3 regions of the Odoribacter sp. N54.MGS-14 genome follow, and region 1 is predicted to be linked to each of the others. Evidence: riboswitches for the same ligand, from Rfam matches in the RefSeq annotation. Region 1 holds a riboswitch; each other region holds the start of a gene.

The links. A riboswitch is a leader RNA that binds a small molecule or an ion and turns the genes downstream of it on or off. The one in region 1 is predicted to bind cobalamin.
Region 2: another riboswitch for cobalamin. It lies ahead of WS42_RS08525 (PepSY domain-containing protein); the one in region 1 lies ahead of WS42_RS03700 (hypothetical protein).
Region 3: another riboswitch for cobalamin. It lies ahead of WS42_RS06495 (TonB-dependent receptor plug domain-containing protein); the one in region 1 lies ahead of WS42_RS03700 (hypothetical protein).

Annotation. Positions count from the first base shown of each region.
Region 1 is NZ_LARL01000010.1:9,413-16,742, forward strand. It holds gene WS42_RS03685 (ABC transporter substrate-binding protein) at 1-919, opposite strand, end outside; gene WS42_RS03690 (cob(I)yrinic acid a,c-diamide adenosyltransferase) at 932-1,453, opposite strand; gene WS42_RS03695 (DUF5018 domain-containing protein) at 1,553-3,955, opposite strand; gene WS42_RS03700 (hypothetical protein) at 4,028-4,933, opposite strand; cobalamin riboswitch at 5,334-5,534, opposite strand; gene WS42_RS03705 (electron transfer flavoprotein subunit alpha/FixB family protein) at 5,790-6,782, opposite strand; gene WS42_RS03710 (electron transfer flavoprotein subunit beta/FixA family protein) at 6,916-7,330, opposite strand, start outside.
Region 2 is NZ_LARL01000035.1:13,832-21,161, forward strand. It holds gene WS42_RS08510 (CatA-like O-acetyltransferase) at 1-592, opposite strand, end outside; gene cobJ (precorrin-3B C(17)-methyltransferase) at 605-2,023, opposite strand; gene WS42_RS08520 (TonB-dependent siderophore receptor) at 2,150-4,489, opposite strand; gene WS42_RS08525 (PepSY domain-containing protein) at 4,538-5,998, opposite strand; cobalamin riboswitch at 6,036-6,229, opposite strand; gene WS42_RS08530 (sirohydrochlorin cobaltochelatase) at 6,496-7,330, opposite strand, start outside.
Region 3 is NZ_LARL01000021.1:28,215-35,544, reverse strand. It holds gene WS42_RS06525 (aspartate kinase) at 1-833, opposite strand, end outside; gene fbp (class 1 fructose-bisphosphatase) at 1,045-2,058, shown strand; gene WS42_RS06515 (acetate--CoA ligase family protein) at 2,103-4,160, shown strand; gene WS42_RS06510 (hypothetical protein) at 4,157-4,888, shown strand; partial or broken gene WS42_RS06505 (Rpn family recombination-promoting nuclease/putative transposase) at 4,937-5,515, opposite strand; gene WS42_RS06500 (hypothetical protein) at 5,519-5,707, opposite strand; cobalamin riboswitch at 5,835-6,038, shown strand; gene WS42_RS06495 (TonB-dependent receptor plug domain-containing protein) at 6,358-7,330, shown strand, end outside.

The DNA.
Region 1 (7,330 bases):
TCAGGGTTTTATCTTGTTGCCGGTTGTATTTGAATAACCAGAAATCGGCATCCTGCCCGCGGTCAAATACCGTTTCAAAAGACAAAGGAATCGAACCGCTATGTTCGTCCTCCGCCCACATATAAGTAGCCCCGGCATCCTGATACAACCGTCCGGTCGTGCTTTTTCCTCCGGGTACATACCAGGCGGAACCGCTTTTCAATTCAGATATCACCGTCGGCCGCTGATTTACAGACTTGACCAAATCACACAGCTGTAAATAATCCGCACGGACAGCAGTGAATAACGAATCAGCCTGCCGCCGTTTCCCGAAAAGCAAACCGAAAAAACGCATCCATTCAGACCGCCCCAAAGGAGAGGTCTCCATATAATCGGCACATTCGATAATCGGTATCCCTAATTTTTCAATCCGGCCATAACCTCCACTATTTTCAAAAGGGGAGAGCAGGATAGCATCAGGATGAAAGTCGATTATTTTTTCAATATCCGGATTCATAGAATTTCCGGCGTCGACCATTCGCCCGGAAGCACAACGATTTTGTATTTCAGGTATTTCGATATATTGCAGATCACATATTCCACCAATCCGATCGATTGCCCCCAGTTCGGACAGAAGCCCGCAATGTACCGAAGAATATACCAATGCTTTTTCCACCGGCGTCCGGACCAAGGTTCCTTCAGGCAATCCTACCGGCAATTCAGTTTCCCGGCCGACCAAAACATAGGTATGTAAAATCCGGGCCGTATCCCAAGGGTTTTGCACCCGCACCAATATATAATGTTCACTCGAATCTATCCGAATCCGCCCGGCATATTCCATCCGGAGCGCGGACAAAGCGTCTTCTGCAGAAGCCGAATGCTTACTTTTACAACCTACCCCAAGAGCCAACAACAGCCCCAGCAACCAAAACCGCATCAATCTATCCATATCTCAATGATCAAATCCATCCCGGGACAATACTCCCCGGGTATAATAATGTTTCACTTCACGCATTTCTGTTACGAGGTCAGCCAAAGCCAGCAAAGCTTCGGAAGCATAACGCCCGGTAATCACCACCTCTGTCCCTGTGTCACGCAGCCCGATGACTTCCAGTATTTCTTTATCGGAGAGCAAACCAAAATACACAGCTATAGTCAGTTCGTCCAGGATGACCAGGTCCCATTCACCCGAAGCCAGTATTGCCGCACATTCCCGGAGTCCTTCCTGGACAAGGCGTACGTCTTCGTCTTCGGGCCGGTGATCAAGGAAACATCCTCTTCCAAACTGCCGGACCGCCAACCGCCCGGGGAAACAGGCTTCCAGCCGGGTTTCGTTATATTTCATGCTTTTGACAAACTGCCCGATAAACACCCGTTTACCAGCACATAAAGCACGTACCGCCAAACCGAATGCAGCCGTTGTCTTACCTTTACCGTTTCCGGTATAAACCTGAAGGTATCCCTTTGTTTCCATTGAAGCGTAAAAGTACAAAAAATGCCTTTCCTTACAAAATACGAAAAGCCCCCTGCCAACTAAAAGCTGCAGGGAGCCGTCCGATGTAAATTATTTCCTTCAATTTTGTTCCAATTCTCCGTTTTTAGCCTGTTCGAAAGTCGGATTATAAGCATTATGCCCGACAACCCAAGAAGTATCATCCGTCAATCCCCCGATTGCTTTTTCCAATCCTTTAAAAGATACCAGACCTAACTGGTACTCGATATTGATCACTCCGACATTTTCCAAGGCTCCAAAACAATCCAGATTAGTCAGGACATTATTACACCAACTTTCCTGACTCTTATTATGAGTGGTCAATACCAACTTCCCGACTTTTTTCAAAACGGGAGTATAGATTTCCTGTAACATGCTCACAAAAGATCCATTCACATAGCTGGTTTTGATATTCAATTCACCCGTCACCTCCTCCAAGGCCGGAAAACGAAGGGCATCACAGACTCCGGTATAGGTCATGTTATTCACTATCCTTAAAACCGGAAATTCCGTCGGCTGTACTTTTTGTCCGAATCCTTCGGAAAGGGTCAATTTCCCGCTAATCTCTGTCAAATCAGGAAAACGAAGCACACCCAGGCTGGCACCATATGCCTGACTCACCGACAAAGTCCCTATTTTCTTTAATCCGGGGAAGTTGTATTCTACCCGTCCGGTAATAGTTGCAGGCATATTACTTACCGATACATTCTGCACCTCTTCGATTCCTGAAAAAGAAATTCCAGGTACCCCGTTAATGGTCAGATTCGTATTCAAGATTTTACCACCCTTTAACGTCAAAGCATTTTTCCCGGTTATCTGCAGAGCATCTACTTCGAGACCGGTCAGATCCAAGGAAGTCAAGGCATCCAAATTGTTTAAAATACAATTGTTCAAATGTACTCCCTTAAACTGGGCCAGTAAAGAAATATCCTGTAATTTATTCAGCCCATTGAGCGAACATTGTGAACCGATGGATTTCAACGCGGAGAAAGCGTCAATCGAAGTAACCTCATTCAAACTACTCAGGCTTAACGAGCCACCAATAGAGGTCAGGGCATCGAATCCCTTTAATTCGCTGATTGCCATACCGGACAGGGTGAAATTACCCCCGACTGTTGTCAGGTTCGGGAAACCGTTGAAAGCCGTCAATGCGCTCATCGAGGAGAAATCAAAATTTCCATCCACTTCCTTCAATGCTCTCAATGAGCTGACCTCCGTTATTGCCATTCTGGTTAAAACAAAATCACCTTTCACTCGCGTCAATGCAGGCAAACTCAACTCTTGTATCTTATCAGATGCATCGATACTGAATCCTCGCAGACCGACTTCAGTCAAAGACTCCAAACTGACTTTTTCCAAATTTTGAATGTAATAAATTTTAAACCCACCGAGTGATTTTACTGAAGGAAAATTCATTTCTTTTACTTGATGCGTCCACCACAATTCAAAATAATCGGCGACTTGCTCCAATTGGGTGAAGTCCAAAGTTTCAACAGCATTCATCTGCTCCAATTTAATAGCAGATGCCGATTTTAATGCCGGGAAAGCTAACTCTCTCACCCTATAAACATTACTCAATACTAATTGATTTCCAATCAAACTTAATTTCGGGAAAGTCAACTTTTCCGGGGCATTCAAGACACCGTTCACTTTCATGGATAAATTTTCTCCGATTACCGATAAGGCCGAAAAATCTATATCTTTCACATCTTTAATCTGAATCGACAAATTTCTTCCTACCTCTTCCAATGCAGGCAAACTCAACGTTTCAACGGTATCAGCTCTGAAAGTCAATTCTGAAGCTACTTTTTTCAAATTTGGCAATTTGATCTCCCGTATCCACCGAAGTCCAATGGTTGCATTCTGTATTACACGTCCCATCACCAATCCACCAACCTGCTCCAAATTTTCCAAACCGGCAAATGAAGTTCCGGCATAAGTCGGATTTATGGTCACCGTCCCGACAACCTCTTTCAGTGAGGCCAAAGCTGCCAAAGAAGTAAGGGAGTCTTCCTTCACAGTTCCTTCTTCTTTACCGATAACCAAATTTCCATTGACTTTATTGATCCCCTGAGCAGCAAAGGCTTCCAAATCTTCAACCGAAGTCAGACGAACATCTCCTTCGCTACCCGTCAAGGTTCTCCGTACTATATATTTGTAAACACGCTGAGTATTATTGTAAGCAGTTACTGTAAAATTTTGTAACTTTCCCCAATCCTCAACTTCACCAGGATCCGGAGATATCCGGGCATTTTCACTACACAAAATCTCCATTGTCGCCCCCTCAAGAGAAAGATTTTCAGGGATACTCAAAATCAGACTATCTCCCTTAATTATCCCGGCATAGGAATCTCCCTGCTGAACCAGTCGGAATGAGGTGATGTAGTTTTCATTTCCGGAAAACAGGCTGTCATCGTCCTCGCAACTCGTCAGCGAAACAATAATGCCAAGCAACACAATATATATTAAATTATTTATCTTCATAGGTTTATCATTTTTTACATTTACAACTTTTTCAGCTGATTAATCTCACAGTTGAAAAACAGGCTTCATCTGTTACTCCTGAATAGCAGGTTTTATCCATTGCTGGTCTTCTACCAATTGCTTGTAAGTCGGATTGTACAAATTATTTTCCACACTCCATTTCTCTTCGGGACAGGTCAGGATGGCCTTTTTAATTGCCTCGTAAGAAGCTAGTTTCCCATGATCATGAATCCGGATTCCCCCCACTTTTTCCAAGCTGGACAAGAAATCCAGATTTTCCAGAGTTTGATTCAAATAACCGGTATTCTCATTATCTCCCCAGGGAGTTGGTCCGATCGGGCGCAGTTCCAATGTCCCCCCAACCTGCTTCAAAGCCGGATACAAGACCACGGCCGGTCCCCTCGATCCATAATAGTCATATCCGGTCTGAAACATCATATCCTCCCCGACCGTCGCCAGATTCGGAAAAGTCTTTTCATCATAATAGTCGATACTTATGATTGCCTTCCCTCCGATAGACTTCAATTCGGGGAAATGGTATTCCTTGATATTGGAATATAATTCAAAATTACCGGTTACTTCTTCCAGTGCAGGAAATTCGACGGCCTTTACATTGGAATTGGCCCAGTAAGAGAAATCCCCGTTAATTTTACGGATATTACCGATTTCAATGCTCCCTCCGTTCAGGCCAAGATAACCGATATTCAGTTTTCCCACTTCCCGGAAACCTTCTAATTTCGGGAAATATCCCGAAAGGTTATCCAAACTGATTTTACCTTTAAAAATATCGTCACCGATCACCGTCGTATTTTCCAATCCGGTACCGCTGAATCGCAATTCCTCGATTTCTATTCCCTGGATATCCAGGCGTTCTATACCTTTCGATACTACAAACACCTTCAAATTTTTCAAACCGGCAGGCAACTTCAAATATTCTGCCGTACAGTTCAATGACAGCTTCCCTCCGATTTTTTCCAAAGCCCCTAATTTTTCAGTATCCAGTCCTAAAAGTGTGACGTTTAAATCTTCGATTAAATTAGTCGAAATTTCATAAAGTTTACAAAGTGATGCCCCTTACAGGACGTTTGTTAATTGACTATTGACAAATACCAGTTTACTGTAAAACAACATACTTTAGGAAATATTTACATCATATTGATTATCAATCATTCAACATTCAATTTCCCTACTCATTTCCCTTTTTTTCAGCTGTTTTTTGATGGAAGTAAAGCTTCCAATCATTGTCAATTGTTAATTGTCATCGGTCAATTATTCCTCTTGTGGAAATCCACAAAAAAATCGAACGTTTTTCCATCGACATCCAATAGAATAATTCCAATTAAAAATCAGTACAACCGGCATTCTAATCCCAGAGAACACCAAGTTTCTGATCTTGGCAGGTCTTCTGACTTGCTTTATCTCCGGACGTCCTTCCCGTTCATGTAAAACAGTGGCGTGAGTAATGTCCAAAGACTTTAAAAAGCTTACAGCAGCGGGTCTGTTCAGGATTCACACCTGATTCCCTTTTCACCGCTCCGTTACGAAAATAACGAGCAGCACCAAAATCGACGGTAAAAGTACAAAAAAAGAGAGATGAAAGTTTATTTTAAGTAATTTTTTAAATCATTTTTAATATAAGGCGTAAAAATATACTGGGACAATCTTTACCAGCCGATTATTTCAAAAATACGAGCTTTGACATTTAAGATGCAATCAATTTGATTTATCAGTGCCAAGATATTGATTTACTCTTAAATACTCTTTCCTCTTGCTACCGTCACCAATAGAAAAGGAAAGAGTATAATTGAACAAACACCCGGTTCATTTCCGATTTTTACTTCCGGAGTTTTTCTGTCAATATGGGGACAATTTTATGTACATCTCCAACAATCCCCAAATCTGCTGCATTGAAGATCGGAGCATATTTGTCTTTATTGATAGCAATGATGTATTCTGATTCTTCCATACCGGCAAGGTGCTGAATAGCCCCTGAAATCCCCAGGGCAAAATACAGATCCGGCCGGACCGTCTTTCCGGTTTGCCCCACTTGGCGTTCGTGGGGCATAACCCCGGCATCGACCATTGCCCGCGATGAAGATACTTCGGCATTCAATGTTTCCGCTAAACGACCCAGCATGACAAAACCAGCCGTACTGCCGACACCACGCCCACCTGACACCAGCACTTTAGCTTCCGTTATGTCGATCCGGGTTTTCTGTTCTTTCACCGTTTTCAGAATTTTAACTCTGAATTTCGACGGGTCGAAACTGACTTTCATATTTTCAATCGTCCCCCGCCGTGCCGGATCTTTGGGTTTTGTACGCATCACTCCCGGCCGGACAGTAGACATTTGCGGACGATGTTCTTTACAAATGATCGTAGCCATCAGGTTACCACCGAAAGCCGGACGGGTCATCAGCAAATCATTTTCGGGCGAAATGTCCAGGCCTGTACAGTCGGCCGTGAGGCCGGTAGTCAGCCGGGCAGATAATCGGGGGCCCAGATCGCGGCCGATAGTCGTGGCTCCGATCAATACGATGGCCGGATGACGTTCACGGATAAATTGGCTGACAGCTTGTGCATAAGGCTCGGTATTGTACTCTGCCAATTCACGTTCGTCCACACACACGACAATGTCGGCACCATAAGCAATCAGCTCCTGAGCCTGGTCTTTCATATCATAACCGAGCAATAAGGCGATCACTTTCTCATTCAAGGTATCGGCAAGTTCCCGGGCTTTACCCAGCAGTTCCAATGCCACTTTTTGTATGATACCTTCGCGTTGTTCTACAAACACGCAGACGTCTTTATATTGGGATTTATCCATTGTATTCAAATTAACAATGAACGGTAAACGGAAGCAGACCTCAGCCAATGGCCGGAAAAAAAGTATATGTTCAAGGTATAAAAACTTAAGGTTTACCACAGTCTGTGGTCTGCAATCCGTTGCTACCTGTTCATCAGATTATAAATTTTTCTTTCAATTTCTCTACGATTATATCGGCAGCTTCGGCAGGTTCCACTTCAAACACCTTTCCGGCTGCTTTTGCTCCTTTGGTAAATGATTTCCATACGCGGGTGGGCGATCCTTTCAAGCCTAGTTTTTCTTCTTCTACACTGATATGTTCAAAGCCCCACACTTCAACTTCTTTGTTATAAGCCTCCACAATTCCCCGGACCGACATATAACGGGCTTTATTAGCCGTTGCCAGCACCGTCACCACGCAAGGCGCATCTACCTGTACCAGCTGAAAACCGTCTTCTGTGGACTTCCGGATCGTAAATGTCCTGCTCCCGTCAAATTCCAGGTTTTCAACATAAGTCACCTGAGGTAAATCCAAATGTTCGGCAATCTGTGGTCCTACCTGAGCGGTA
Region 2 (7,330 bases), on a different contig from region 1:
ATCCGATCTGATAGCCGCTGACAAAACCGTGGTTAACCGATAAAGCCACCGGCATGATCCGCTTACCTTCCCGTTCTTCGATCTTACCGAAAGTAAAAATCGGAATATTCTGGTGAGGTTCTCCGGGAATAGCAAGTTGTACATTTGTAAAACGATACCAGGGATTCACACTGATCAGCAAAATATCCCTACCTTGTCCGGCCTCATTATGTACCTCTCCTTCTCCACGCTTTGCAGCCTCGATAAGAGGCCGGGCAACAGCCAGGAAATCTTCGAATGTTTCTATCGCAGGCAAACGGACAGAACGATAACTGCCGTCAGCATTTTGTACAGGCGTAAATAAATCGATTCGTTCATAAAGTATGACCTCTTCTCCTACTTGCCGGTAACGAAATTCCTCGATGCGATTAGCCGCCGTTACAGCTGCATGCATATAATACAATGAAAAGGGCTGTTGTCGTTCTTTTGCCTTCCGGTAAGCCGTCGTACAATCCACCTCAACCGTAACAGAAATCATCGGATTAAGAAAAGTCCTGAAAAACAGGTATTCTTCTTTCCGTGTCCAATTTTGTATATCGATTACCTTATCCATCCTACACCATCTTTAAAGGTCTCTCCCCGGCAATAACTGCCCTGCATCGTCGAAACAAAGAATGGCATTCACAATCGTTGCAGCCAGATTGCTCCCTCCTTTCCGGCCTTCGATAATAATTTTAGGAACAGCCGTAAAAGATTTCAGCATATGCTTGGATTCACGTACGTTTACAAAACCGACCGGAGCACCGACCACGCCGACAGGACAAGCCTTTCCTCTCCGCATCAGGGAACACAATTCCATCAATGCTGTCGGCGCATTACCGAAAACATAAAGTGCATCGGGATGCTCTTCCGTAGCCAGCCGGATACCTGCTTGTGTACGGGTAATATTCATCCGGGAAGCCATCTCTGCAACCCGCGGATCGGCCAAATAACACTTCACTTCCAAACCTAAACGTTCGAGTGCCCCTTTCCGGATTCCCGAAGCAGCCATCGTGACATCCGTGACGATAGTCTTTACTTTCCCCCCGCTTAAAGCCCGGTAGATCGAATCCACCGCCCTCTCGTCGGCATAGAATATATTTTCCATATCGAAATCGGCAGTGGTATGTATCGTATGCAATAAAACCCATTTGCGATCCAGCGGGATATCGGGATGCTTCAACTCCGAAGCGATCGTCCGGAAACTACGGATCATGATCTCCTGACCTGGTTTTGAAACAAAACCCCCGTCCCCGTGTTTCATTTTTTGGTAATATCCGCGGGGGGTGATCATTTTTCCTTGCCAGTTATAGGACTGGGAGTTTCCCAAAAGTACTACGGTGAACATGTCTATCTGTTCCGGATCGAAATCGGCCAGGGTGGTCACGGTTACCTCCTGCTCCGGCCGTCCGGCCTGACGGACATAACCCACCGGGGTATTCCCTGCCCGTTGTTGCAGAAAGATTTCTTTCAGACGGTATAATTGCCAATAACGTCCTTCACTTTTGGGGTTGTATACAGCAGTGATAAAATCGGCAGCGGCAGCAGCCTCAATCCGTTTTTCTATTTTTTCCCAGGGAGTCATCAAATCAGACAGCGAAATCACACAGAAATCATGTCCGACAGGTGCTCCGAGCAAAGAAGCCGCTTTCTGAAAAGCACTGATACCGGGTAATACTTCGATTTCGATTTCAGAACCTCTTTCCCGCTTCATCTCCCAGACTAAAGGCGCCATTCCATAGATTCCGGCGTCACCGGAACTGATGACACAAACGGTTTTACCCTGTTCGGCATACCCGAACGCCATCTGAGCCCGGTCCCATTCTTTTCTCATCCCGGAATCGACACACTCTGCCCCTTCCATGACAAAGGGCTGTATAAAAGAAAAATAATAGTTATATCCGACCACGACATCCGATACCGACACCGCTTTCTTCACTGCAGGAGTAATATCATCCTCACAACCGGGCCCGATCCCGGCTACATATATTTTACCGTTTTTCATTTGAATTCATTTTAAAGACAAAGATAAAAATAATGTGATAATCCATTTCATCTATTATTATAAATAAAGAGACAAGGATTCTGTGGCTATCTACCACAAAACCCTTGTCTCTTTATGCATTTTTAATCAAAAACGGTAAGATATCGTTCCGGTAAAATTTCTCGGTTTACCATATACCGTCGTACTTTTAAAATATTCTTTGTCAAAAAGATTATCCACATTTAAAGCCAAAGTGACTTTTTGCTTTATCGTATAGAATAATCCTCCGTCTACAAGAAACAGAGCAGGGTTGTAAACCCGGTTGGCTACATCGGTAAATATTTTATCCTGGAAAGTTCCGCTCAAATGGAAGGACAAATTTTTCAATAATCCTTTAGGTATGGTATAATCGGCATATACATAAAAAGTAGTGCGGGGAATTCCTGTAGCCCGTACATTTTTACTAGGATCGGTATATTCCGGATAGTCTTTACTCTGATTGATTTTCCTGATCCGGTAGTCCTGCCAGCCCAAGCCACCCGTAACAGCCAAGGTAGAAACGGGATGTACCGTCAACTCCAGATCGAATCCCCGCGAATCGGCAGTACCCACCTGAGCTTGTATCGTTTTTTGAACCATTTCACCGGTTGTTTCATCTTTCTCCTCCTGGGTTCCTAAATTTTTCACCACATTATTTTTCCGGATATAGTATACACTTCCTGAAAAATCGATCCGGTTAGCCCACATATACCGTACTCCGATTTCAGCCTGGTATCCCTTTTCAGGCTTAAAGACTTCACCTCCGTCTTTAGAAGGATTAAACCGCTTTCCATTGCGGTCGAGATAAATTACCCGGCTACTGTACATCGTATTATAAGGTTTGAAATGAGAACCAAAAGAAGCATAGAGAGAAATCTCCTCCACCGGAATATACACTAAACCTGCCCTACCGGTAAAGGCAGAAGTCTTTACTTTCTTCCATTCACTCCGGTCTGCCTCATCGTATTCCTGCCGTCCGTCTTTTACTTTAGCAGTAGCAGTACGGTAATTATAAAAATCCATACGGGCAGATCCCATCGCTTTCCATTTGTTATTTATATCGATCACGTCATGTATATATAATCCTGAAGTTCTCCAATCCCGAATGGATGCTTTGGAATATTTATAATCCCACCAATTTCTTACCAGCTGCGGATTATGCAGCGATACCAGCTGATTCAAGCCAGGTCCCCATACATCTCCTTCATTCCAGCCATTATACTGTGTATAATTAAAATAGGAATAGGTAAAACCCAATATATATTTATGTCCCACTATTCCGGTTTTAAAATCTCCCGTTAATTCCAGCATATTGGTCCATCCCCGGCTGTCAGGACTGAAACAAAGCGGAGAACCTGTTTTCAGGGAGTCGGTAAGATCAATATAATATCTTTTACTGCCGCTTTCATAATAATATCCTCCACTGAAGCGGTTCACCGTATCTGTCCGGTAACTCATTCCTTCAACCGCAGCATAATCCAAATCACTATGATTCCAGCTGAACCGGTCCCGTATTTTCATAAAAGAGGCGAGTTGCTGCGTATAGGATAAAGAAATATCAGTCACCCGGCGTTTCATCATATTATTATTGAAATCATTATATATGGTATGATAATCGGCAAAGGGATTCCGGGAACCTTTCGCCATAACCACCTTCCCGTCGGGACCGAAGATATCTGCACGATTATAGGTTGGAGCAGATCCTATTTCCGTATCGTATTTGTCATCACTATAACCTAACGTTCCCTCGAAATAACCGGTTTTACCAATATTTGCCGCCAGTGATCCCGTTGCTGAAAAACGGTCAGCACGTACATGCCGGTATCCATCTCCTGTCGAATAATGTGCTGTTGCCCGATAAGTCAAAGGACCTGCCAATTTCCCACCGAAATCCAGACTTGTCGACTTCACCCCCCAATTCCCATAACTCAACCGGGCTCCGGCAGTAAAATCAGGAACGGCTTTTTTACGCACAATATTAATCACTCCACCCATGACAGAATGCCCGCTCAACACGGCTGCCGCTCCTTTCAACACTTCGATAGATTCTACGGAGGACAAATCACCGAAAGGTACATTGTTTAATAACGAACGCTCATCTCTAAAACCATCTACAGCCACTACCGTCTCATTCGATCCCCGAACCGAAAAGCGGTAAAAAGCTCCCAACTGATCTTTCACCGTAACTCCCGGTAAAAAACGGACAGCATCCTCAAGATTCAGAATATTCTTCCGTTCCAAAACATCCGACGACAAAGTAGTCACCGTCATCGGTAATGTTTTTAAAGGAACATCCAGATTCAAAAGGTTTACTTTCTTCTTGATTGTTTCTTTCACAATGGCTTGATCTAACTGGAAAACCGTATCCGTTATACTTTTCCGCTGATTTTGTCCAAACACAGACACCATCATCGGCCACATTACAAAAACTAAAATTAATTTTTTCATTTTTAGCACTATTAATAACAATTCAATTCTATTACTTTATCTATAAGATTATCGGAATAATTTCCGGATTTTTCTTCCCAACCACTTGAAAGTCAACACAACCCCGGATAGAGAAAGGAAAGTTCCTCCGAGCATCAACACATACATCACAACGTTCCATAACAACGGACGTTCGGCCAGAAATTTAAAATTCAGACTGTGCAATCCACTATACAAAACTCCTCTCAAACGTCCATTATCATCGATTTGCCGATGGTATAAAGTTTCGGGATTAAAATAATGGCGGGTATGCAATTCATCGTCTATCACCACTTTATACACCGGAAGTGTCAGCATATTCCGGCGGGAGAAATAATCATCATCCCAATCCGTCATCCATTCCAGAGTATAAGGGGTATCCTGACCGTGAATTTCACGAACCGTTTCACGCACCATCTCTTCGGTCAGGGTAAAAGGCGACAAACGGCTCGTATCCGCAGCATCGATAAACTGTTTTTTACTGCCCGAATTCACGACATAATAAGGATATTTTCCAAAGGATGCCCACTCGATACTTTTCACATCAGACAGACTATCCACGATTTTCCGGTAATCCAAGGCATACAGATCGGCGGCCAACATTCCCCCCTCACGTCCCCGAAAACGTACTTCACGGTTCCTGGTTTTACCTTTCTGCATCCAGGAAGGAATATCCACCAGCGACATCATTCCGCTAAATACAAATGTCAGAGCAAAAACACCGAAAACCACACCGGTGATATGATGCCAACGTAACCACCATTTTTTATAAGGCGAACGCAACCCTTTCTTCCGGTTTTTCCAAAATACCCAAATCCCGATCCACAAACCGGAGAAGCACATGATAGCTCCCAATCCGGACGCCCAGATCATAAAATTAATCCAAAGCGCTTGATTTTGCCGTAGAGAAGTAAAATACACCCAATGAGGAATAGCCCCCAGCCAAGCCCAAAAGCGGGAATTCCGGTCAGTCCACTGCAACACTTTACCGCTTTTCGAAGATATATACATCTCTTGCCGGGCATCATCTTCGAACGAAAACTTATAAATCGGAAATTCTTTGGTCAAATAACCGAAAGGAATCCACTGATCCAACCGGTTTAAGGAATCTACCCGATAAGCAACCGATCCACCCAATTGTCCGGCAATCCGGCAAATCTCGTTAAAATCAGGTTTACCGACAACCTGCAATGAATCGGCATACAAACCGGCAGGTAATTGCCGCCCTTTCAGATGAAATACCGGCCGGTCGAGATACATATCTACAGACAAACCTCCTAAACGACTACTGTCGGGCAGTACCTGCAATAAAGAATCTACAGCCGGAAGCGGACCTGTCAGAGACTCCTGACGGGCTAATTTCAATTTCTGATTTACCCGTGGGAAACTATGATAAATCATTACAATCCCAGAGATAAACCACATCAGAAACAAGATACTGAGTAATAAACCGAGTATCCGATGAATTTTTCGGAAAATTTTTGTCAACATGTTTTTATCTATAATCTTATTCCTGTCCACGGGAATAGCATTATTATTATTTTCGGCAGGTTTCCTGACTCAGTCCAGAAAAGTAACCTTCCAGTCGCGTCGACCGTGGTTGTAAGAAAACTTTTCACCTTATACGAACCTCACAGTAGCGGGCACTGTTCCGGAATTGCACCGGATTCCCTCTCATTTTATGCAGAAAACATAAAATTCACCGAAAACTTAAGAGATATCAAATAAAACGTTCGTTTAATTTAGTTGAAAGTCTATAAATTTCATAATATTTATAAAGTCATGGGACCCTGCGGGCACCTGGTTAATTGACAATGAAACAATACACCCAAGGAATAGATCCTATCGGATTGATTATCAATGGTTACATTCTCATCTTCTTCCCTTCTTTATCTTTTGATGGAAGCAAAGCTTCCAATAATTGTCCATCGTCCATTGACATCTGTCCATTATTCTTTTTGCGGGTTTCCGCAAAAAGAATCGACCTTTTATTTTCCCTGCATATACCCCTTTTTCCTGGTAGCCATATCCACCGCTTTATGTCCGGCAGCAAACCGGGCATGTTGGATGAAGAGTTGCTGAACAGTTGGATTTTCTCCCAACCCTTTCAGGTAAAGATTCACTTTATAACCCTGTTTTTCAAGATTTTCCTTCCATTCGCCTGCTATATCATTTTTAGCATGATCTCCGGCAACAAACATCAGGGGGGCCAAAGTCAATGTTTTGGATTTTCCGTTTTTCAATAGCCGCAAAGCGTCTTCGTATTCCGGATACCCTTCTACAGTTCCGACATGATATTCCGGATGTCCTTCCGCTTTCAGCATATAATCGAACATAGCATACGAAGCTGTTGCAGGATCGGGTGTTCCATGGCCCACCAATAATTTTTGTCCACCTCTATCAGCCTGATTCATGGCCTCTGTAATTGCCTTCACAACCACGGCATAATCCTCAGGAGCATACAACAAAGGATTTCCGACACGAATATCTTTAAAATTCAGCGAAAGCCCTTCCACTTCGCGACGCAATTCTTTCATCTCGGTACCTTCGATTATATTCGTAGATTGTATTAAAATATGCGTATAACCTTGTTCATGCAGCTGAATGAGTGCCTGGGTCGGATTCAGGCGTTCTACTCCCCTTTCCTTCAATTTCTTCAGGATAATCCGGGAGGTCCAGGCTTCCCGGACTTCGATACCTGGAAAAGCTTCTTTCATCTTTGCATTGATTGCATCGATTGTCAAAACCCGGGTATCGTCATGAGTGGTACCGAAATGGATGATCAGGATGGCAGCCTTATCCCGCTCTCCTAAATTTCCGAAA
Region 3 (7,330 bases), on a different contig from region 1:
GATCTTACGAATAACGGAATCCCTTTATTTTGCAACGGTTTGATGGTTTTCGGATGAATTACTTTCGCTCCGCAGTTCGATAGCTCGATCGCTTCTTTATAGGATAGCTTACTGATAATTTCTGTATTTTCATATATTTTGGGATCGGCATTCATAATACCGGGCACGTCTTTCCAAATGGTAACATCTTCGGCATCCAGCAAATTGGCCAAAAGGGCTGCGGTATAGTCCGAACCTTCACGCCCCAGGGTGGTCGTTTGATTGGTCGTCGTTCCGGCAATGAATCCCTGCGTGATATACATAAATGTATCCTGAAAATTGAATGTCTTCCGGCACAACTGAGCCGATAATTCGATATCTACACAAGCATTCCGGTAGTTTTGGTCGGTAATCAGACATTTACGGATATCGGTAAACTTGGCTTTTCGCCCTTGTTTCTCGAGATAGGAGGCAATGATTGTTGTCGAGAGCAATTCACCGAAACAGATGATCCGGTCGTATTCATAATCGTAACAGAGGGAAGGATCACTTTTTAGGATAGTGTCCAATTCCTGATACAGGGCTTCTACCCGGGCATTTACTTCACTGTCGGCAGAACCGAAAAGATCCCGGATAATCTGCTGATGGAAATCTTGAATGCGCTGAAAAACCTCTGCAATATTACCGGTTTTCCCGAAATAAGAATTACACAAAACTTCCAGGGCATCGGTCATTTTTCCCATCGCCGATACGACAATGATTAAATTTTCCCGCTGGGTATTGATGATTTTAAATAAATTTTTTACACCTTCGGCATCTTTAACGGAAGCGCCACCAAACTTATATACGTTCATTGCGTTTAAATTTAAACACGATAATTAATTCATGGCGCTAATTTAGATATTAAAATTGAATAATAATGTGGAATCAATTCGGATTGAATGAAAACTTATTTGATTTTCAAAAAATCTGTGATTCTGAGGGAATACTAATTTCATGAAAACGTTTGTGTATTACGATTTATCATTTTATATTTGCATCTAATAACAAATAGAATCAGAATCAATGAATAAAGTTACAACCTTAAATCAGTTTATTATCGAACAGCAGGCAGGAGTACCTCAGGCAACAGGGGGTTTTTCTTGTTTGTTACATCACGTAGGTATTGCAGCCAAAAAAGTCAACCGGGAGGTGAATAAGGCTGGTTTAGTGGATATTCTGGGGCGTGCCGGCTCCGAGAATGTACAAGGTGAAGACCAGCAAAAACTGGACATTTATGCCAATGAGACTTTTTTGTCGGAACTGAAAGCCAGTGGTGAATGTTGCGGTGTTGCTTCAGAAGAAAATCAGGATATCATTGTTTTTGACGATGGATTGAGCCGTGATGCGAAATATATCTTTTGTATGGATCCGCTGGATGGCTCTTCGAATATCGACGTGAATGTCTCTATCGGTACTATTTTTTCTGTTTACCGCCGCAAATCTCCGCTGGGCGAAGTTGCGAATATCGATGACTTTTTACAGCAAGGTTGTGACCAGGTTGCTGCCGGTTACGTTATTTATGGCTCTTCTACGATGTTGGTATATACGGCCGGCAACGGAGTGAACGGTTTTACGCTGGACCCTTCTATCGGGGAGTTCTGTCTTTCACATCCGAATATTAAAACACCGGAAAATGGTTTTATTTATTCTATAAACGAAGGAAATTATGAGAAATTTCCGGTGGGAGTGAAAAAATATATAAAGTATTGCCAGGAAACCGATAAGAAAACCAAGCGTCCTTATACTTCGCGTTATATCGGTTCTCTGGTGGCCGATTTCCACCGGAATTTATTGAAGGGAGGTATTTTTATTTATCCCGAAACCAATAGCCATCCGACAGGAAAACTGCGTCTGTTGTACGAATGTAATCCGATTGCATTTATTGCCGAGCAAGCCGGAGGATTGGCTACGGATGGCGGAAACCGGATATTGGACATGACCCCTGAAAATATCCACCAACGGATACCTTTTTATACCGGCTCAAAAAATATGGTCACTAAAGTAGGGGAATTTTTGAAGTTTTTCAATAATATATAATTGATAAAATTGAATAGTGAATTTTATAGTAAAATTCGGAAGATATGATTAATAAACAATTGCTAAATCCTTCCAGCATTGTGGTGGTTGGAGGATCGGACGATATTCAGAAACCGGGTGGTAAGGTATTGAAGAATTTGATCGATGGACATTTTAAAGGGAGTTTATATGTGGTGAATCCGAAAATGGATGAAGTACAAGGTATCAAATCCTACCGGGACGTGAAAGATTTGCCGGAAGTGGATTGCGCTATCCTGGCCATCGCTGCCAAATTCTGTCCGTCGACGGTAGAGATGCTGGCGAAACAAAAAAATACCCGGGCATTTATCATTCTGTCTGCCGGATTTAGTGAAGAGAATGCAGAAGGGAAAGCATTGGAAAAACAAATTGTAGAAACGATCGATTCTGTCGGGGGAGCTTTGATCGGCCCGAATTGTATCGGTGTATTGACAACGAACTACAATGGGGTATTCACGACCCCTATACCGAAATTGGATCCGAAAGGAGTAGATTTCGTATCGGGCTCGGGAGCAACGGCACTTTTCATTATGGATGCCGGTATGCAGAAAGGTGTAAAATTTTCGAGTGTATTTTCAGTCGGTAATTCTGCCCAGTTAGGCGTGGAAGAGGTCCTGGAATATTGGGACGAATCTTTCGATCCTGAGACAAGTTCACGGATTAAATTGATGTATGTAGAGAGTATCGATAAACCGGAAAAATTATTGAAGCATGCTTCCTCACTGATCCGGAAAGGTTGTCGTATCGCTGCGATCAAATCAGGCGGTTCCGCTGCCGGAAGCCGTGCTGCTTCGTCGCATACCGGAGCTTTGGCCAGCTCGGATGTAGCCGTGGAAGCTTTGTTCCGGAAAGCCGGTATCGTACGGTGTAACGGGCGGGATGAACTGGCCACGGTGGCGGCTATTTTTAACTATCCAGAATTGAAGGGAAAGAATATGGCTATCGTAACCCATGCCGGAGGACCGGCCGTAATGCTGACAGATGCCTTGTCGGACGGGGGAATGGAAATTCCTCATTTGGAAGGACCGAAGGCTGAAGCATTGCTGGGACAGTTGTTTAACGGATCTTCTGTAGGTAATCCCATTGACTTTTTAGCGACAGGAACAGCTGAACAATTGGGAATTATCCTGGATGCCTGTAACCGCGATTTCGATAATATCGACGGTATTGCAGTGATCTTCGGTAGTCCCGGGCTTTTCCCCGTTTTCGATGTATATGAAGTATTACGTGAAAAAATAGCTACTTCCCCGAAACCGATTTATCCCATATTCCCCTCTTCGATGGTGGTGAAAGAGGAAATCGACGAGTTTGTAAGGAAAGGTGGCGTTTACTTCCCCTATGAAGTGAATTTTGGTAATGCTTTGTGTAAAATATACCGTACTCCTGCTCCGCAACCTGCCGAGCCCGAATTGCCGGAAGTAGACCGGAAACGGATCCGGGCTGTCGTCGATCAGGCTGAAAACGGCTATCTGTCACCTGAACAGATCCATGAATTGCTGGATGCTGCCGGTATTGCCCGGGCAAAAGAAGGAGTGGCCGATAAAGAGGAAGAAATTGTCGGTTTGGCCCGTCAGATCGGTTTCCCGTTAGTGATGAAAGTAGTAGGACCTGTCCATAAATCCGATGTCGGTGGGGTAACCCTCAACGTAAGGGACGAAGCGACGGTACGCAGCGAATTCCGTCGGATGATGCAGATCAAAGACACGCATGCCGTCATGCTGGCTCAGCAGTTGTCCGGGACCGAAGTGTTTATCGGGGCTAAACGGGAAGATAAATTCGGACATATGGTGTTGTGCGGATTAGGAGGTATCTTTATCGAGGTATTGAAAGATGTGAAAGCAGGCTTGGCTCCGATTGCCCAACCGGAAGCTTTGGATATGATCCGTAGTTTGAAATCGTATAAGATCATTCAGGGAGTACGGGGACAAGAACCGGTGAACGAACAAAAATTCGCCGAAGCCGTGTCGAGGGTGTCCATGTTAGTGAAAGTGGCTCCTGAAATTTTTGAGATGGACCTGAATCCATTACTCGGTAATAAAGAAAATGTGGTGGCGGTGGATGCCCGTATCCGGATTGAAAAATGAAAAAACAAGACTTTATTTTTATACTGGGGGTAGCGGTTTTGCTGCTACCCTTTTTTATCTGCCGGCCTGTTTACGAATGGTATCATGCTTTTAATGCGGCTCATGGCATGATCATGAGTTTCCTGAAATTTGCCATCTTGTCGACTTTGGGAGAGATGATCGGCTTGCGGATTAGTGCCGGCGTGTATTGCCGGAAAGGATTCGGGGTTTTGCCCCGGATGTTTGTATGGGGGATATTGGGGATGGGCATTAATATGGCGATGGTTATTTTTTCGAATGGTACTCCGGCATTTTTGCAATACCTTGGCATGCAGGAGGCTCCGGCGGTTTTTCATGCACCGGGATTGTGCTGGGCTAAAGTAGGGGTGGCTTTTGCCGTGTCGGTGAGTATGAATACCATTTTCGCTCCGGTATTTATGACGCTGCATAAAATTACGGATACCCATATTCTGATGCACGGCGGTACACTCCGTGGTTTCTTCACACCACTGGATATGGGAGGGATCATGAGCAGTTTGAATTGGAGGGTGTTGTGGGGATTTGTCTTTAAGAAAACCATCCCTTTCTTCTGGTTCCCGGCTCATACCATCACTTTTCTGTTGCCCGGCAATATGCGGGTATTGTGTGCTGCCTTGTTGGGAGTGGTATTGGGAATCCTTTTAGCGGTAGCAGCCCGCAAAGGGGACACTTCCGCACCGGATAAGGGAAGGGTTGAAAGAAAGATATAAATAAAATGCGGTTTTCTGAATTGATTTATTCAGTCGGAAAACTATAATTTAAAGTTCTTTAATTTCTTTGACGGGAAGGCCGGTCAGCTCACTGATATCTTCTGCGGCAAAACCTTTTGCTTTCATATTACGGGCGATTTCCAGCTGTTTCTTTTTTTCGACTTCTTTCCGGCCTTTTTCCATCCCCTCCTCTATTCCCTTTTCTTTGGCGAAAGCGATTGTCATTAACTGGTCGCGATAGACCTTGATACTTTCGTCGTACTTTTCGCGTTCTTCTTTTGTCAGTGATGCGAGTCGATGATTTTTTCCAGTTTTTCGAACACCGCTTTGCGGGCCTTAAACGGTAATCGGTTTAGTGTTTCCATATTCTTTAATACATAAATCCAGCGTTCAAAATCAGTTATACATTCTTCTTCTTCATTCGTAAAAGCCGGAAGTTCGATGAAAATAAAGCGTAGTTTATCCGAAAATACCTCGTGTGTATTACGGTCGGAGAGTACGATGTCCGTACACAGTTTGCCCGGAGAATCACCCAGGCGGAAATTCATGAAGAACACACCGATCCTGAATATGCCGTTCACCTACCAACAGATCGTTCAGAAAGTCGATCAGCAGACCCTTTGTCATTTCCTATCCGAAAATGATTTTGAATCCGACATCTGTAAAAGGATTGATAAACTTCGCCATGATAGTTCTGTTTTCATACAAAGAAAGCGAATTTCCTTCGTATGACCAAGCATATCCGTTATTTCCTGCATCCTGTTTCTGCCATACGATATATCCCCCTGAAAGAATCGTTAACGGAACAAAATCTCGCATAGACCATGCTACAGTCAATGGCTCCCCGGTGGCTGGAAATACAGATCTCCTGTAAGAATATGGTCGCAGTCTGTCTGAAAAATTGGAAAATATCGTAAAAGTATCTTCTTAAAATAAAAAAATCGATATCTTTGCATCCGATTTTGGTGTCACGATTCTGCTGCTACGGAAAAGTGATGAAAAGGGAATCAGGTGAGAATCCTGGACAGACCCGCTGCTGTAAGCTCTGCTAAAATCTTCAACAATACTTTAGCCACTGTTCTGGAAAGAATGGGAAGGGCGTTTGAAGATTGGAGTAAGTCAGAAGACCTGCCGAAATGATGTATGATTGATAAACCTTCGGGGATTAAGGTTGCTCGATTCGGACTTGATTTTTTTTACAAAGGGTGTGCTTTACGGCAGGGATTATGCCGGAAAACAATTTCCAGTCAGGATTCTGCAATATGATTTCTTTTCAGGTGAATTTAGAATTATGCAAAATGTTACCGGTAAACGGGGAAGCGCCGGTGGCACATGAATGGGGTGAATTTATGCAAGTTTTTTGAGGGGAAACTTTCAATTTGTTGGGAGTAGCTTTGCTGCTGTTACAACGAATAAACTTGTATGTGATTAGCAAACAATAATTTATGTCGGTGTAAAACAAATTCAAGATGAAAAGGAAATTTATTTTAACTTCTCTTGCCCTTACGTTCTGTATGGGCATGTATGCAGAGCAACCTGTAACTATAAAAACCGATTCCATGCGTCGGATAGATTTGGAGGAGGTGATGATCCATGCGACTAAAACCGGAGCTTTATTAAAAGATCTTCCGAACAGGGTAGAGGTGGTGACCAAGCGGCAGATCGAAGCTTCGGGGATCAATAATCTGACGGACCTGTTGAAAAATTTTGTTAATGTGGATGTGATCGAATATCCGGGATATAATTCTTATTTCAGTATTCGGGGATTCAAACCGACAGAAGGAAAATATACGACAGTCCTGATCGATGGAGTACCGGCCGGTACTACCAATATGGCGACACTTTCTTTAGGCGATGTAGAGCAGGTGGAAGTACTGAAAGGCCCTTTCTCCGCCATGTATGGTTCGGATGCGATGGGTGGAGTGGTGAACATCGTCACCAAACGGAATAAGGATAAACTCACCGGAGGAATCAAAGTTGCAGCCGGAAGTTATCAAACTTCCAAAGGGGCTTTTCATGTCGGTGGACGGATCTACCGGGGGCTTTCTTTCGATGCCTCTTTCGATTATACTGCTCAGGCACGAAACTATAAGATCGGAGACCATAATCTCTTGCATATGTCGGCAACGGATAAAGCTATCCTCGGTAAAGATACTTATGGTATTAAAATGAATGGCTCTCGGCATAGCGGTATCGCCGGTAAAGGCCGTATCGGTTATGATTTCGGGAAAAACTGGTCTTTGAATTTTACCGAGATTTTTTTTGTGGGTAAGGACCTGCCGACGGGAGGAAATGTCTGGGGGGCTAACGGATTGAAAAAGAAAGATGTCACCCGGTATACCGAAAAATTGGAACTCAACGGAAAAGTGAATAATCATAGTTTGTTTTTCGCTCCTCATTACTCTACAGCTAAGACCGATACTTATACGGCAGACACCGATA